Regions from separate parts of the Aliiglaciecola sp. genome, predicted to be linked through region 2. Evidence: predicted binding sites of a transcription regulator. Region 2 holds the regulator's gene; each other region holds the start of a gene.

Region 1 (4,922 bases), on a different contig from region 2:
ATTTGTTTAACTACATTTGGGATTACTTTTTCTGGCATGCCTGCTACAACATGCTTTTTGGCCATGGGAATTTCATGGGCTTTTTCCATGCTATCGAGTTTATCACTGTGAAATTGAGCACTATTGGCACTGAGTTTTTCAAAATTAATGGTAGGGAAATCAATGGCGGCACTCATGTTATGCACTAAATATGCGCTCACGGTGTGTATTTCGCTTTCTCCTAACTGTGCAAAAAGTCGGGCCGCTTCCAAAATGTCTTGATTCAACGCAACGTGTTTATCGTCTTTGGCTAACACATCAACCGCAGCCAATATAGGCGAGTTTGTCCAACTGGCGTGTTTTACCAATAACAATGGTGCTTTGCAGTAACGCAGCAAGTGCCGGTCGATTGGCATAGCAAAGGGATTTATACTCATGGAGTCTGCGGTTATGCGTTTGATCACCAGATCCGGTTGGATCTTGCTTACGGCATCTTCGATACCTTCGTGTACCTCTCGACACCATTCAACATGGGTAGTGCAACGGATGTTCTTTTTCTCAAGATCTTCAGCAATGGTATTGAGATAGAGATAACGATCTGCAAGATATTCTTTTTTCATTTCTTTACGGTGATCGCTTGAAAGCACATCGGTTAGATCTAAAATAGGCTCGTAAATTACATTCAGAAGATGAATATGTACTTCATTCAATTCGGCAAATTTTAAAGCCCGAAGTAAGGCTTCATGCTGCTTACGCTTGCCACTGATGACAACTAGAATTTTTTGCGGTGTTTGCATAGTAATCTCCATTAATGAATCAAGCCGATACACTTTGACCATACACCGATTATTCAATCACTACTTGATGTCGATCAATATTGGTGAATAAACAGTTTAGTCGAATATGTTTAGGCAAACCTAATGATTCCCTTATACCTACTATAATTTTCATTTTTCAAAGGCAGTAAGGGCTTCAAACCCATTCACTAAATCAGCAAGCTCTTCATCAATGGCACTTTGTCTGAGTTTATTGAATGACTTTTGCATTTGCTCTTGTAACTCTTCTATATTTTTTTCAGCTCGCTGCATTGCTATAAGTCGACTTGCATTTTCACTTGCTAGTGACTCTATGCAACCTTTAAAAATGGATGTGAAAATATATTCTTTTATGAGTGTGCTAAAGGTCGTCGCATTATTAACCAGCAACTCTGGAATACATTGATTAGGCCAAGTTAGTGATACAAATTCGTGTTTCCACTTTTGGTCAAAAGGTAATATCCGCTTAAAGCAAGGGCCATAGTTAGGTTTGTCTAAGGTACGATTGAAAAAAAGATAAACTTCTTTTAACTGATTTTTTGTTTGTTGTTGCTCGATTTCTATCAAAACCTCAGAAACAAAAGAGGTAATGCTTTCTATTGAATTCGGCAATGGAAACTGTCTTCCTAATGGAACTTTTTGTCCTTCGAGTAACGACTGTATTCGCTCACCAGCTGTCCATATCAGTTGCGCGGCGCCGAACTGTTGACGCTTAACATTTAAAAAATCGACTAAAATATCATTAAATTGTCCCACCAATCCCTGATCAGAGCCGATAACAATAATTCCAATTTTGGTTTTATGATCTGTTGGGGAGGATATTTTTTCTGTAGCGGGATAGTCACTTTTATCAGTATTGATAAAATAAGCAGTTAATCCTAATTGTACGGTTCGGTAATAATCTTCGAGTGAAAGTACTGCATTTTCATATTGATTTATATTTGCCGCAGCCATGGCTTTCATGGTTCTAACAACTGATTTCAAATCAGTTGCACTGACAATTTTACGTTGTAAATCGCTATTCGATTCACTCATATTATGATTCGCCGCTTTCCGTATTAGCGTGAGAAGGGCTATCAGAACCGCTTTGCAAAGGTGCCAAAACCTGTTTAAACATAGTCAGAATATCCTTGAGCTCTTGTTCTGTTAAGGTATTCGCTAGGGCTAATTTGTGTTGAATATCCTCATGAAGGTTATCAATTCCATCGACTACGGCATCTTGCGCCTGTTGAATATACTGAAGTGAAATCCCATCAAAGAAATGGTGTGTCAGGGCTAACAATACAATAATTTGTGCAGATACTGACAACGGAGACGACTCTGGTTGGTTTAAGCAGGCTCTAATACGCTTACCATGTTCGATTGTTGCTAAACTGCTGTCATCTAAACGAGCGCCAAAACGCGCAAATGATTCCAGTTCTTCGAATTGTGCATATTCCAATTTTAATGTGCCCGAAACGGCTTTAAATCCATCTCTTTGCGCTTTTCCGCCTACTCTGGATACGGACTTTCCCACATCAACCGCTGGCAATACCCCCAAATCAAATAATTTGGGAGACAAGTAAATTTGCCCATCGGTAATGGAAATTAGGTTGGTCGGAATGTAAGCCGACATATTTTGTTCTTCGGTTTCAATGATAGGTAAGGCCGTCAGGGAGCCGCCTCCATGTTCTTCATTTAAGTGAGTTGAACGCTCCAATAACCGCGAGTGCAAATAAAATATATCTCCTGGAAATGCTTCTCTTCCAGGCGGACGACGAAGTAATAAAGATAACTCTCGATATGAACGGGCATGACGAGTTAAATCATCGTAAACGATAAGTACGTCTTTTCCTGCGTGCATAAAGTACTCGCCAATACTGGTTGCAGCATAGGGCGCGATATAATCCAATCCTGGCGGATCATTGCCTTCGGTTACCATAACAACTGTGTATTCAAGGGCATTGTGCTGCTGTAATGTGGCAATGGTTTTCGCAATTGAAGATGATTTTTGGGCGATAGCACAATAAATACATAGGACGTTTTTGTCGCGCTGATTAAGAATGGTATCAATGGCGATTGAGGTTTTCCCAGTTTGTCGGTCGCCCATAATTAATTCCCGTTGCCCGCGTCCAACGGGGAGTAGGGCATCTAACACCTTAATACCTGTTTGCAATGGTTCGGTCACTGGTAAACGTGACATAATTTCTGGAGCAGGGCGCTCAATGGGTAAGCGTGGCGTTTGTGAAAGGTGACCTTTGTTATCTTTGGGGTGGCCCAAAGGATTGATAACGCGGCCCAATAGGTGTTCACCCACAACGATGTCCATTACTCGTCCAGTTCGCTTTACTTGGTCTCCTACACTTAGCTGACAATAGTCACCTAACAACACTACGCCAACTTCATTTTCATCCAGATTAAAGGCAATTCCGTAAATGTTATTTGGGAAAAGCACCAGTTCTTCAAAACCTACACCTGGTAAGCCCTTTACTGTGGCAATACCCGGAGACACACTGTTAACAATACCAACTTCTTCAAGCAAACAGTTGCTCGTCACATCATTATTTGATTGGTTTAGCTGCTCAAACAGTGAATCATAATTTTGCTGTAAACTTGCCTCAGGATCCTGTTTCATTCTATCTCTGCACTTTTTTTGGTTTAACGTATGTTGGATTGCGCCAGATCTGGCTTATTAACTGTCTTTATGGTGCTAATGTGAGCAGACACTTTTTTGGGCAACTGGTGTTGCAGGTTTTCTTGCATTGAATTCAAGTAATTTTGTGTACTCCAAGGAATTTTCCAACCATCAAAAATAACTTCTATGCCACAAATTAATTCTCGGTTTATTGTGTAGTTAAACTCAAGTGCTTCCACGCTGTCTGATGAATACGTTTCTTCAACCCATTGTTGCAACTGACTTTTTTGTGCTGAAGTTAACTCGAAGGTGCTGTGAATATGAATAGGCGCTGTGGTGGCGTTTAACGCTTTACTAAACTGAGCGTGTTGTTCCTTATCCAAGGTGTTAAGTTGCAGCAACAACTTATTGAACATCAATGTTTGCAATTCACTATCGGCAAGTTCATTCAGTATTTTTTGACTCGTACTAAAGACTTCCTGCATGCTTCTTTGCACAACTTGCTGTTGCAAGGCTTGGATCTCTTGTTCGATAGAATGTAATCGAGTTTCCAGAATTTCAGCCGCCTCTTGTTGTGCGATATCGAGTAGTTCTTGACGTTTAGCTTTCGCTTCTTGATTGGCTGTATTAATGATCTCGCTGCGTTGTTTTTCTATTTGCTTTAACTTCAGTTGATACTGCTCTTGCAACGCTTCAGCTTGTTCATTTTTTGCCTTTGCGTCACTAAGAATCTGAGCAATTTTGGTTTCTCGTTTATTCAAACCGTTGATAATTGGATGATACAAAAAGCGTTTTAATAACCACAATAATATTAAGAAATTGACGGTTTGAGCGATTACGGTAAACCAATCTATAGGCATTGCTTAGCTTCCTGCTTTCTCAACAAAATAGTTCCAAAATGGATTACTAAAAAGCACAATCATTGAGACCACAAAACAATAAATGGCGGTTGATTCAATCATGGCTAAGCCAACAAATAATGTTCGTGTGATGGTGGATGAGGCATCGGGTTGCTGAGCAAGTGCCTTTAACGCATTTGCAATTGCAGCCCCTTCTGCTAACGAAGGGCCTACCACCCCTATACCAATTGTCAGCCCTGCAGTTATGATTGAACAAATTGCAATTAGGGTGAGGTTATCCATTATTTTTCTCCTTAACAGAAACGGATATTGAAGTGTATTTTTGATTAGATTGTTGATCTTGCGCTGTGGCGGCGGCGATATACACAGCGGCAAGAATAAAGAAAATATAAGCTTGCACCATACCTGTTAATAACCCTAACAAAGACATAATTATTGGGAAAACAAAAGGCGAAATAACTAATAGGATGGCAAGGATCATGGCACCACTCATCATGTTCCCAAATAAACGTACAGCTAAAGCTAACGTTCGACTTAGCTCACCAATAATATTAAACGGCAGCATAAAAAAGTTAGGTTGAGCGTATGATTGTAAGTACCTTATTGGCCCTTGGTTTTTTATTCCGTATAACGGAACCGAAATAAATACACAAA
Region 2 (4,922 bases):
AAGCCAACCCCCATAAGCCCAAGTACTTGCCACTCAGATAAAGAACTAGCCCATTGTGCAAGAGGTTCTAATTTATTACTCGCATAAGCGGCTCCAACGTAAGCACCTATTGAACAACCTGCCACTACATCTACTTCAATGCCAAGCTCTTCTAAGGCTTGAATAATTCCGATATGCGCCCAGCCTCGAGCGGCTCCGCTTCCTAACGCTAATCCAATTTTCATCTATTGAAGTGATCCTTAACTTATATTGATAATATTTACGGTGTCATCATTACTAATGGATGGGGATGAAAAGTCTTCTTGATCAAATCCAATATCACCGTTTTCAAACGGTGTTTGTTGTGTTTCTAAAGTTTTAAAGTCGAAAATTTGATTGTCAGCAAGATGGGAAGGAACCACATTTTGCATCGCTTTAAACATACTCTCTATTCTACCCGGAAAACGCTGATTCCAATCTGTTAGCATGTTTTTAATCACTTTACGTTGCAAGTTCTCTTGAGAGCCACACAAATTGCAGGGAATAATCGGAAATTCAAGTAGTTCGGAATACTGGGTTATTTCTTTTTCAGAGCAATAGGCTAATGGTCGTATAACCATTTGTTTACCATCATCGCTGACGAGTTTTGGAGGCATAGATTTTAAGCGTCCCCCATGAAACATGTTCAGAAATAAGGTTTCGAGCATGTCATCGCGGTGATGGCCCAAAGCGATTTTTGTCGCCCCCAAACGTGATGCCGTTTTATACAGTATTCCTCTACGTAATCTTGAACAAAGAGAACAAGTGGTTTTACCCTCTGGAATTTTATCTTTGACGATGGAATAGGTATCTTCGGTGACAATTTCATAAGGTACTTGTAAATTTTCTAAGTATCTTGGAAGTACATCCGCGGGGAAGCCAGGTTGTTTTTGATCTAAATTAACCGCAATAATTTCAAACTTTATAGGGGCAATTCTTTTTAGAAACATCAAAATATCGAGCATAGTGTAACTGTCTTTACCACCAGACAGGCAAACCATCACCTTATCGCCATCCTCGATCATGTTGAAATCGGCGATTGCTTTACCTACATTTCGTCTTAAGCGCTTTTGAAGTTTATTGAAACTGTATTTTTTACTCTCAGACAGAGACTCGATCTTACTCATTATATTCCTAGAAAACATTGCTATCAGCGCCGATTATACCTGTCCTCATAAAGGACATAAACACTCTAATTTCAAATGTTTTAGGTAAACTTCTGCTCTGATATTGCTAATGTATTACTAGTGCTTGAGTGGACACTCAAAACCTTCAGGTTTTATGGCTAAAACATCACAATTGAGAGAGTCGATAGTGTGTTCAGCGGTATTACCAATAAGTGCAGCGGTGATCCCTGTTCGACCTACGGTTCCAATCACTACTAACTCTGCATCTATGGTTTTAGCAACCGATGGAATTACGTCTTCAGGTAAACCTTCACTAAGGTGCTGATTTTCTTGGGGTATATTGAATTTCTGTGCATGTTCAAGCATACATTTGGCATGATGCTGTTTGACTGATTCCGTATAACCAACGGGATCAAATTCTGGAATTTCGATGGCGATATTCACTGGTGTTCCAGGGTAAGAGTTAACAAGGTTAACTTTACCTTCTAATAAATCAGCCATCATCCCTGCGGTTTTTGTAATGATTTTATTTAAACTATGGTGCTCATCATCTTCGCTACCAACATCAACAGCCGCTAAAATGTTGCCATTGCTTGGCCAGTCATGCTCTTTGACTAGCAATACAGGCACGGGAGACTTTCGCAAAATATGCCAATCGGTAGGGGTGAAAATAACCGATTTCAAGGTGTCATGCTCGTGAGTGCCTTTTACAATTAAGTCATAACTGTGGTCAATCACCTCAAATAAGACACTTTCATAAGGACGATTATGCCAAACTACTTTGATATCTACAGAGATTGAAGAGTTAGCTGCCAATGGCTCAACGATATTGGCTAGCCAATCAGTTTTATCATCTACCACAGCTTGGCGCATTGTTTCGCGTTCATCTACGGTCAACATAGTGGTCATTTCATAAGAGAAATCGTAAATGGATAGAAAGGCAGTAACACTGGCCCCCGTTTTTTGTGCCAGCAAGAGAGCCCGTTTAAAGGCTTTCTGATCATCGGTGGTCGGGTCTACAACGGCTAGTATTTTGTTAAATATGGACATTAGTTAACTCCCTTATAAGGTTTACACTTTCATCTTAAGTGTATGGGTACTTTAGCTATTTTGCCAGTTAACCGATTATTTGTTTTGACCTAAATCAACTTAACAGGAAAGGCCTATCCGCAGGCTTTATTTTGTAAAACATGCTCACCGAGCTTATCTCTAAGGGAGGCTAAATCGGGGATCTGGATAAACTTGCCATCTACTTTTATGATATTTTCTTTTTGAAAACGGGTTAATAAACGGCTGACGGTTTCTACGGTAAGACCTAAATGGTTACCTATTTCGTTACGCGTCATGGTTAAATTGAACTCGGTTTCAGAAAAACCACGAGAGTGAAAGCGGTCGGATAAATTAATCAAAAAATGTGCAAGACGTTCCTCTGCAGTACGTTTATTCAAGAGCATCATCATACTATGGTCTTGGTTTATTTCCGTGCTCATTATCTTAAGCATTTCTTTACGTAATGTCGGAAGTTGCTCGCTCATAGTGTCGAGCTTGTCATAGGGCAACTCACACACCATAGAGGTTTCCATGGCTTGGTTGTAACTTTGGTACTTTTCTGAAAAGAGTCCGTCGAAACCAACTATATCACCAGGAAAATGAAACCCGGTTATCTGTTGTTCTCCATCAGGGGAGGTAATATAGGATTTAAATGAACCTGTTCTTACCGCAAATAATGAGGTGAATTTTTGTCCTGGAATAGTGAGCTGATCATTTTTATGCAAAGGACGTTTACGCTCGATTATCTCATCTAAACTTTCCATTTCTGTTTGGTTCAGGGCTACGGGGATGCAAAGATGGTTAAAACTACAATTTTGGCAGCGAATACTGAACTTGTTCGAATCAGACATTAGATAATTCCACTTAATTCATTAGTTACCAATTATGAATCCCTTGGTAACATAAAATCAAGCCAAATAAGCACAATAAAACTGCAACGCTACGTTTTACCAAGGGTTGTGTTAACCAACTTCTGATTTGAGTGGCGCTAGCTCCCATTGCTAACATAATAGGCAGTGTGCCTAAACCAAAACAAAACATGGTCAACGCACCTTGTACTGCGCTGCCAGTGGAAACACTCCAGGTTAATGTTGAATATACTAATCCGCAGGGCAGCCAACCCCAAATCACACCATAGGGCACGGCATACATTGGGTGTTTAAAGGGAATAAAACGTTTTGACAACGGGCTGATTTTACGCCAAAAAATAGCACCGACTTTTTCGACTTTAGTGAGCAACTTTGACCATTGACCCACATAAAGCCCCAGTAACACCATAAATACCCCACCAAACAGGGTGAGTACTTGTGGGTTGATGAAAGATTGGGTTGTGACAACTTGCCCTAAAAGTCCGGCGATAGCGCCAGCAACACTGTAGGATAAAATACGTCCTGTATTATAAGCGATTAAAAATGGCCATTGTGACTGATTTTTTGGCAAGGCAAAGGTAAACGAGGTAACAATACCGCCGCACATCCCTGCACAATGTACACTACCTGCAAGACCAATTAAAATCGCTGAGAACCAGCTGATATCGTTCATTCTTCTTCAGTTTTAGGGGCTTTTTGTGGTGCTTTTTTGTCTACGTCATCATCGAATAAAATGTTGTAACCTTGACGTTCTAAATCTTCAAATTGATTTGACTTAACTGCCCAAAAAAAGATCCCGATAGCTAACAAAACGAGCAGTATAGCGATGGGGATTAATACATAAATAATACTCAATTTAGTTTCCTATTAACGGAGCAGACGAATTGAATTTGCTACTACAATGATTGAACTTAAAGACATACCGATAACGGCCATCCATGGGCTTAAATATCCAGCCACTGCAAGAGGAAGAATAAGTGCGTTGTAACCTATAGCCCAGACCATATTCTGTTTAATTTTATGGCGTACCTTGATTGCCATACTAACAGCAAATTTTACATTACTTAATTTCGAATTTAATAAAATGATATCGGCTGAACGTTTCGCCATGTCACTAGCGTCACCTACTGCAATAGATACATCGGCAGCGGCTAATACAGGCGCGTCATTAATACCATCTCCAATCATCAACACTTTATGTCCATCAGCTTGTAAACTTTGGATGTAATTGAGTTTTTGTTGAGGCGTTTGCCTAAAATACACATTGGGAATTCCCAAGGCGTTGGCAACCGAGGTAGCACTTGTTTCGGCGTCACCACTTAACATCACTAATTGTTTGCTACTCAGGTCATTGACGAGCTGTTTAGCGTCTTTTTTGACTACATCTTTTACCGTAAATGCGGCGATTAATTGTTTGCCTAATTGCAAATACACGCGAGAGTCATCAGGGTTTGCGGGCAAATTTAATTTATCATCTAAAATGCTTAGATTACCAATCTTTACAATTTGCGATTGATAGGTACCTTGCAAGCCTTTGCCAGCAATGGTGTCTACGTGATTAACCTCTAGAGGCGTTTTGGATTGAAACGCTTGGGAGATTGGATGTTTAGAATACTGCTCGATGCCAGCCGCTAAGTTGAATACAAAATTTTCGTCTGAATGATTAAATAGCTCAACTTCACTTACACTAAAGTGACCATTAGTGAGGGTACCTGTTTTATCAAAAATTACCGTATCGACATCAGGCATGACGTCAATGATATTTGCTCTTTTTACCAACAAACCATATTGGTTTAACTTTGCCATGGCGCTAGTTAATGCCGTGGGGGTTGCTAAGCTTAATGCACAAGGGCAGGTG
Region 3 (4,922 bases), on a different contig from region 2:
ACGCGAAGGCGTAAACATCCGTCATCAAGGGTTAAGTTTATGCGTATATCGCTGTTCTCTGGTGTGTATTTATTGGCATTGCTAATGAGGTTTTGTAGCAAGGTATATAGGGCAAATTCATTGCCTTTAAATTCACAGGACTCACCATTGAGTTCGATGTTTTGATTCTTTTTATCAATATTCACATAGCTATCGGAAATAACTTTTTGGGCTATTTTGTAGGGGTCACAAATATCAAAGTTAGCTGAGATAATTTCAGGGTTAGTACGACTGAGTAGCAAAATTTGATTAACCACGTGGATCATTCTATCTGTGTCTTGTTGTAGCTGTTGAATCTCCTCGTATTCGCAGCCTTGGCTCTGCTGTAAATTATGCAAATTTATTTTCAGGACACTCAGGGGAGTTCTTAGTTCATGGGCGGCATGGCTGGCGAATTGTTTTTCCCGCTCGAAGGCCGAATCCAACCGGTTCAACAAGCTATTCAGAGTACTCACCGTGGGCAACAACTCCTCGGGGGTTCGTGACAAAGCAATAGCAGAAAAATCATTTTCTCGGCGCGTAGACAATTGACTGGTGAGTTCCCTAAGGGGAGCTAAACCGTAGGTAACTAGCAGGAATATGGCTAAGGCTAAAACGGGAATGGCGAGAAAAAATGGTGTCATTGCCGATATCATCATTTCTTCGGTTAGCTCAAATCTGGTTTTTAGTGGTTGAGCGACAAAAACCCAAACAGAGGTTTGTTGATTGAAGCTGGCATAAACCCGCCACCGTTGAGCGTTAAAGTTCTGGTCAGAATACCCTACTTCGAAGGGAGCGATGGCAGTTAAAGGCACATTGCTGGTGCGTAAAACCAAATCTTCATCAGACCAACTTTGAATGGCTAAATCTTCATTTGAAGCGGCAATAGTCTCGCTAATTTGCGTGGGTAAGTTAGTCATGCTTTGGGCGAGAGTTTTCAATTCAGCATCGAATAACACCGAAGACATCTGCATTCCTGAACGATACCCTTGTAGTGCCGCAATAAAACTAATCAGCGCAATAGCACTGATAAGCAGTAAGGTCAGGTATTTACGAATTGAATCCATTTATCCAGGGTAAGCTCGCTGATTAATGCTATAGCCTACACCACGAACCGTTTTAATAAACTCGTTAGGTAATTTTTTACGTAAATTATGAATATGAACTTCAATTGTATTGCTTGCCACTTCATCGCCCCATTCGTAAAGCTTAGATTCCAATTGTTGTTTAGATTGAATGCGCCCAAGGTTTTCCATTAATGACTTCAGCAGGGTGAACTCACGACGAGAAGTTTCTACCGGCTGATCATTTATAATCAGTAAGTGATGAGTAATATCGAGACTCACGGGACCGCAGGATACTAGGGATTGTTGCGAAGTACCTAAGCGTCTTTCCATTACCCGTAAGCGGGCTAGCAACTCTGACATTTCAAATGGTTTAGGTAAATAATCATCAGCGCCTTTATCTAAACCTTGTATTTTATCGGAGGTTGAGTCCCGTGCGGTTAATATTAATGTTGGTATGTTGTTTTTCTGCTTGCGGATTTTATCGAGTAAGGTTAATCCGTCCATATCGGGCAACCCAAGGTCAAGGATCATTAAATTACAGTCATCTGAGGCCAGTGCAGCTATGGCATCTTTGCCGTTAAAAACACAATTAACCGCATAACCCTGCTTGCGCAATGATTTGCTTAAGGCTTCAGATAAAGCGAGATCGTCCTCGACTAATAAAATACGCATAATAGTGGGTTCTTTTTCGTTTGCAGCAATGGCGTAGCATATTGGCAATAGTTTAATTGAATGACAATTTGTATTGTGATCGTCCCTATCATTATAAGAAGTTTACCTTAAAGTAATCTTAACGCGGCTTCTTTAGCAAGGTTGTTTCTATGCGCCAACAAAAATGGGCACCGAAGTGCCCATTTTTATAACGTTTTAGTCCGTTTAGAATTTATAACCAACAGTGAGTGAATAAACAAATGGGTCAATATCTACATCAACAGTTCCAGCTGAACCACCATTAGTAAATGTCGCTTCAGTGCTGATATCAATGTAACGTGCAGAAGCATTAACAAACCAATTGTCATCCAACATATAATCAAAACCAATTTGAGCAGATAAACCAACAGAGTCATCTAACTCCAAATCATCAAAGCCTGCTTCTTGATTGGCAGCAGTGAATTCTTCACTGAAGAAAATAGTGTAGTTAATACCTAAACCAACATAGGGTTGAAACGCACTATCGGCTTCTAAAAAGTGATAATTAGCTGAAATAGTTGGTGGTAAATGTTTTGTAGAACCTAAGGCACCAACGGTGTTTAAACCAATATCATGTTCAAAAGGGGTTGCTGCCAATACTTCAATTGCCCAATTAGGTGACAAGAAATACGCAAAGTTTAATCCCAATTGAGAGTTGTTATCGACATTTACACCAACACCAACATCTGCACCGCCAATAAAAACATTACTGCTTGATTCGTCTGGGGCTACGGTAGTGACACCTGCACGTAGGATCATATCGCCAGTTGTATATGCTTGTGCTTGAGTGGCGCTAAGTGCGACTGCTACCGCTAGGTAAACTGCTAATTTTTTCATGTGTTTCTCCATCGATATAATGTGTTTAAATTTGATGGAGAAAGCTTACCCAATTGAATTTTTCTGATATTGATCTGGCTCAACCAAAAAGATTCAAAAGATTGATGTAAATCAAAGTTTTATAATACACCCCTAAAAAGCAGTGAGCGCAAGCTAGTATCGGTGTTTAATTTTGGTATTCGCTGCTTTTTCTAATTTGCCAAACTATTCCTGCGCCAACCGCATAATTGTTGTTTTCCACCAACAAGGGGCTGTCGCTATTGGCCGCGTTATTTTGGAAGCGATAGGACGCGCTCATGAACATGCGTACAGTTGGAGTAACGTTAAACATGTAACCTGTAGATAAGGTAAGGCCTAGATAGCCCGCTTTTGCATCGTATTCAGGCCTTTGCTGAGTGGCGAATTGGGTATCCACTTGATAAAAATAGTCATGTAATTTTTCTGTGGCCCAAACAGGTGAAACGCTAAACCGGAACCTATCTTCAGATTGAAACGCTCCAACGTATTGATAGGTTAATTCAGGATTCAATACATACCCACGATGGGTAATAGAAGAAAAGTCGGTGGAAAATACTCCTCGGCTTTGCAATTTAAATTGTATTTGTTGAATTCCTATAGCTTTGTTACCACTTTCAAACAATTTGAGACGAACCTGCGGACCTACCTCAAACACAAAATCGAGGTCTGGCATGCCTGCTCGTACCGAATCTTCGTTAGAGTCTGCGCTAAATGCTGCATCAAGGGATAGGTCTACTTCGATCCAGCTCTTTTCTACGGCCACTGCTCGTATCACACTGTTTTCGCCTACTCTAATAACGTCTCCACGGTAGATGAAAAAAGGTAACACGAAACCATTGTTATGATTGTCTGCTGCTCCTGGGTATTCAGGCGTGCTAAACCCTGCGCCGACGATTCCCGCTTCCCAACGCGGTTTTTTGATGTAATCGTTGTCCATAGATGTATCTATTTGAGCAAGAGCGGGGAGGCTAAGAAAGAGCGTAGCTAAGGTTAAAAAACGCGATTTGAAGGACACAAAAATACCGTTTGAATAGGAATAGTATGGAAATTTACTACAGTAAATGTGACTAGCTCAAGCTTATTATCGTAAATATATAAAAGCACCAAGGAAGTCGGTGTGAGAAGACAAAACGGATTGGATAAAATGCTTGAATCGGGTGAGAGAAAAGAGTCGGAGTCTACCTAACTTTGATTAGGTAGACTCCGATGAGTATTTACAGCTATCAGAGCTTCAGTTTTTTCTCTAGATAGTGAATGTTTGTTCCACCATTAAAGAAGTTTTCATCAGCCATGATACTTTGTTGCAAAGATATGTTGGTTTTAATGCCATCTACAACAAGTTCATCCAGCGCATGACGCATTCTAGCTATGGCCACATCACGGTTTTCTCCATAGGCAATTAACTTACCAATCATAGAGTCGTAGTGCGGCGGTACGCTGTACCCTGCATAGATGTGAGATTCCCAACGGATACCAAAACCACCTGGCGAATGGAACATATCGATTTTTCCAGGGCTAGGCATAAAGGTTGCGGGATCTTCTGCATTAATTCGACACTCAATGGCATGACCACGAACTTGCACATCTTTTTGTTCGATTGATAGAGGTTGACCAGCGGCAATACGAAGTTGCTCTTTGATCAAGTCTACACCGGTAATCATTTCTGTTACTGGATGCTCAACCTGAATACGGGTATTCATCTCAATGAAGTAAAAGTCACCGTTTTCATACAAAAACTCAAAGGTTCCCGCACCGCGATAGCCTATTTCAATACAGGCTTTACGGCAGCGTTCACCGATACGCTCACGAGTTTCTGAATTAATGCCAGGTGCAGGGGCTTCCTCAACTACTTTTTGGTGGCGGCGTTGCATAGAACAATCGCGCTCACCTAAATGAACTGCATTACCTTGACCGTCGGATAAAACTTGAATCTCAACGTGACGAGGATTTTCCAAGAATTTTTCCATGTATACAGTCGCATTACCAAAAGCAGCACCAGCTTCAGCCTGAGTCATAGAAATAGCTTCGATTAGCTCTGACTCTTTACGCACAACGCGCATGCCTCTACCACCGCCACCGCCAGCAGCTTTAACGATAATCGGATAACCAATTCGTTTTGCAATATTTTTGTTGCGTTCTGGGTCGTCGTTCAGAGGGCCATCAGAACCAGGTACACAAGGTACACCCGCTTCTTTCATAGATTTAATGGCCGACACTTTGTCGCCCATTAAAGTGATGGTTTCTGCTTTTGGACCAATGAAAATAAAACCACTTTTTTCAACTGCTTCTGCA

Evidence for each region. The regulator FNR, encoded in region 2, switches genes on or off when oxygen is low (the NO sensors DNR and NnrR bind a similar motif). The targets are predictions, from matches to a motif close to TTGATCTAGATCAA.
Region 1: a site for FNR is predicted at 841-854, ahead of uspE (universal stress protein UspE). Genes of this name have one in related genera too.
Region 3: a site for FNR is predicted at 2,682-2,695, ahead of ABJV04_RS12720 (OmpW family outer membrane protein). Genes of this name have one in related genera too.

Annotation. Positions count from the first base shown of each region.
Region 1 is NZ_JBDWYG010000069.1:73,077-77,998, reverse strand. It holds gene uspE (universal stress protein UspE) at 1-776, opposite strand, end outside; gene ABJV04_RS18935 (F0F1 ATP synthase subunit gamma) at 927-1,829, opposite strand; gene ABJV04_RS18930 (alternate F1F0 ATPase, F1 subunit alpha) at 1,831-3,408, opposite strand; gene atpF (F0F1 ATP synthase subunit B) at 3,432-4,268, opposite strand; gene ABJV04_RS18920 (F0F1 ATP synthase subunit C) at 4,272-4,550, opposite strand; gene ABJV04_RS18915 (F0F1 ATP synthase subunit A) at 4,543-4,922, opposite strand, start outside.
Region 2 is NZ_JBDWYG010000031.1:106,289-111,210, forward strand. It holds gene ABJV04_RS07120 (patatin-like phospholipase family protein) at 1-224, opposite strand, end outside; gene ttcA (tRNA 2-thiocytidine(32) synthetase TtcA) at 240-1,127, opposite strand; gene uspE (universal stress protein UspE) at 1,263-2,195, opposite strand; gene fnr (fumarate/nitrate reduction transcriptional regulator Fnr) at 2,309-3,046, opposite strand; gene ABJV04_RS07140 (sulfite exporter TauE/SafE family protein) at 3,072-3,737, opposite strand; gene ccoS (cbb3-type cytochrome oxidase assembly protein CcoS) at 3,734-3,919, opposite strand; gene ABJV04_RS07150 (heavy metal translocating P-type ATPase) at 3,932-4,922, opposite strand, start outside.
Region 3 is NZ_JBDWYG010000039.1:225,589-230,510, forward strand. It holds gene ABJV04_RS12710 (ATP-binding protein) at 1-1,085, opposite strand, end outside; gene ABJV04_RS12715 (response regulator) at 1,086-1,757, opposite strand; gene ABJV04_RS12720 (OmpW family outer membrane protein) at 1,962-2,612, opposite strand; gene ABJV04_RS12725 (MipA/OmpV family protein) at 2,779-3,645, opposite strand; gene accC (acetyl-CoA carboxylase biotin carboxylase subunit) at 3,854-4,922, opposite strand, start outside.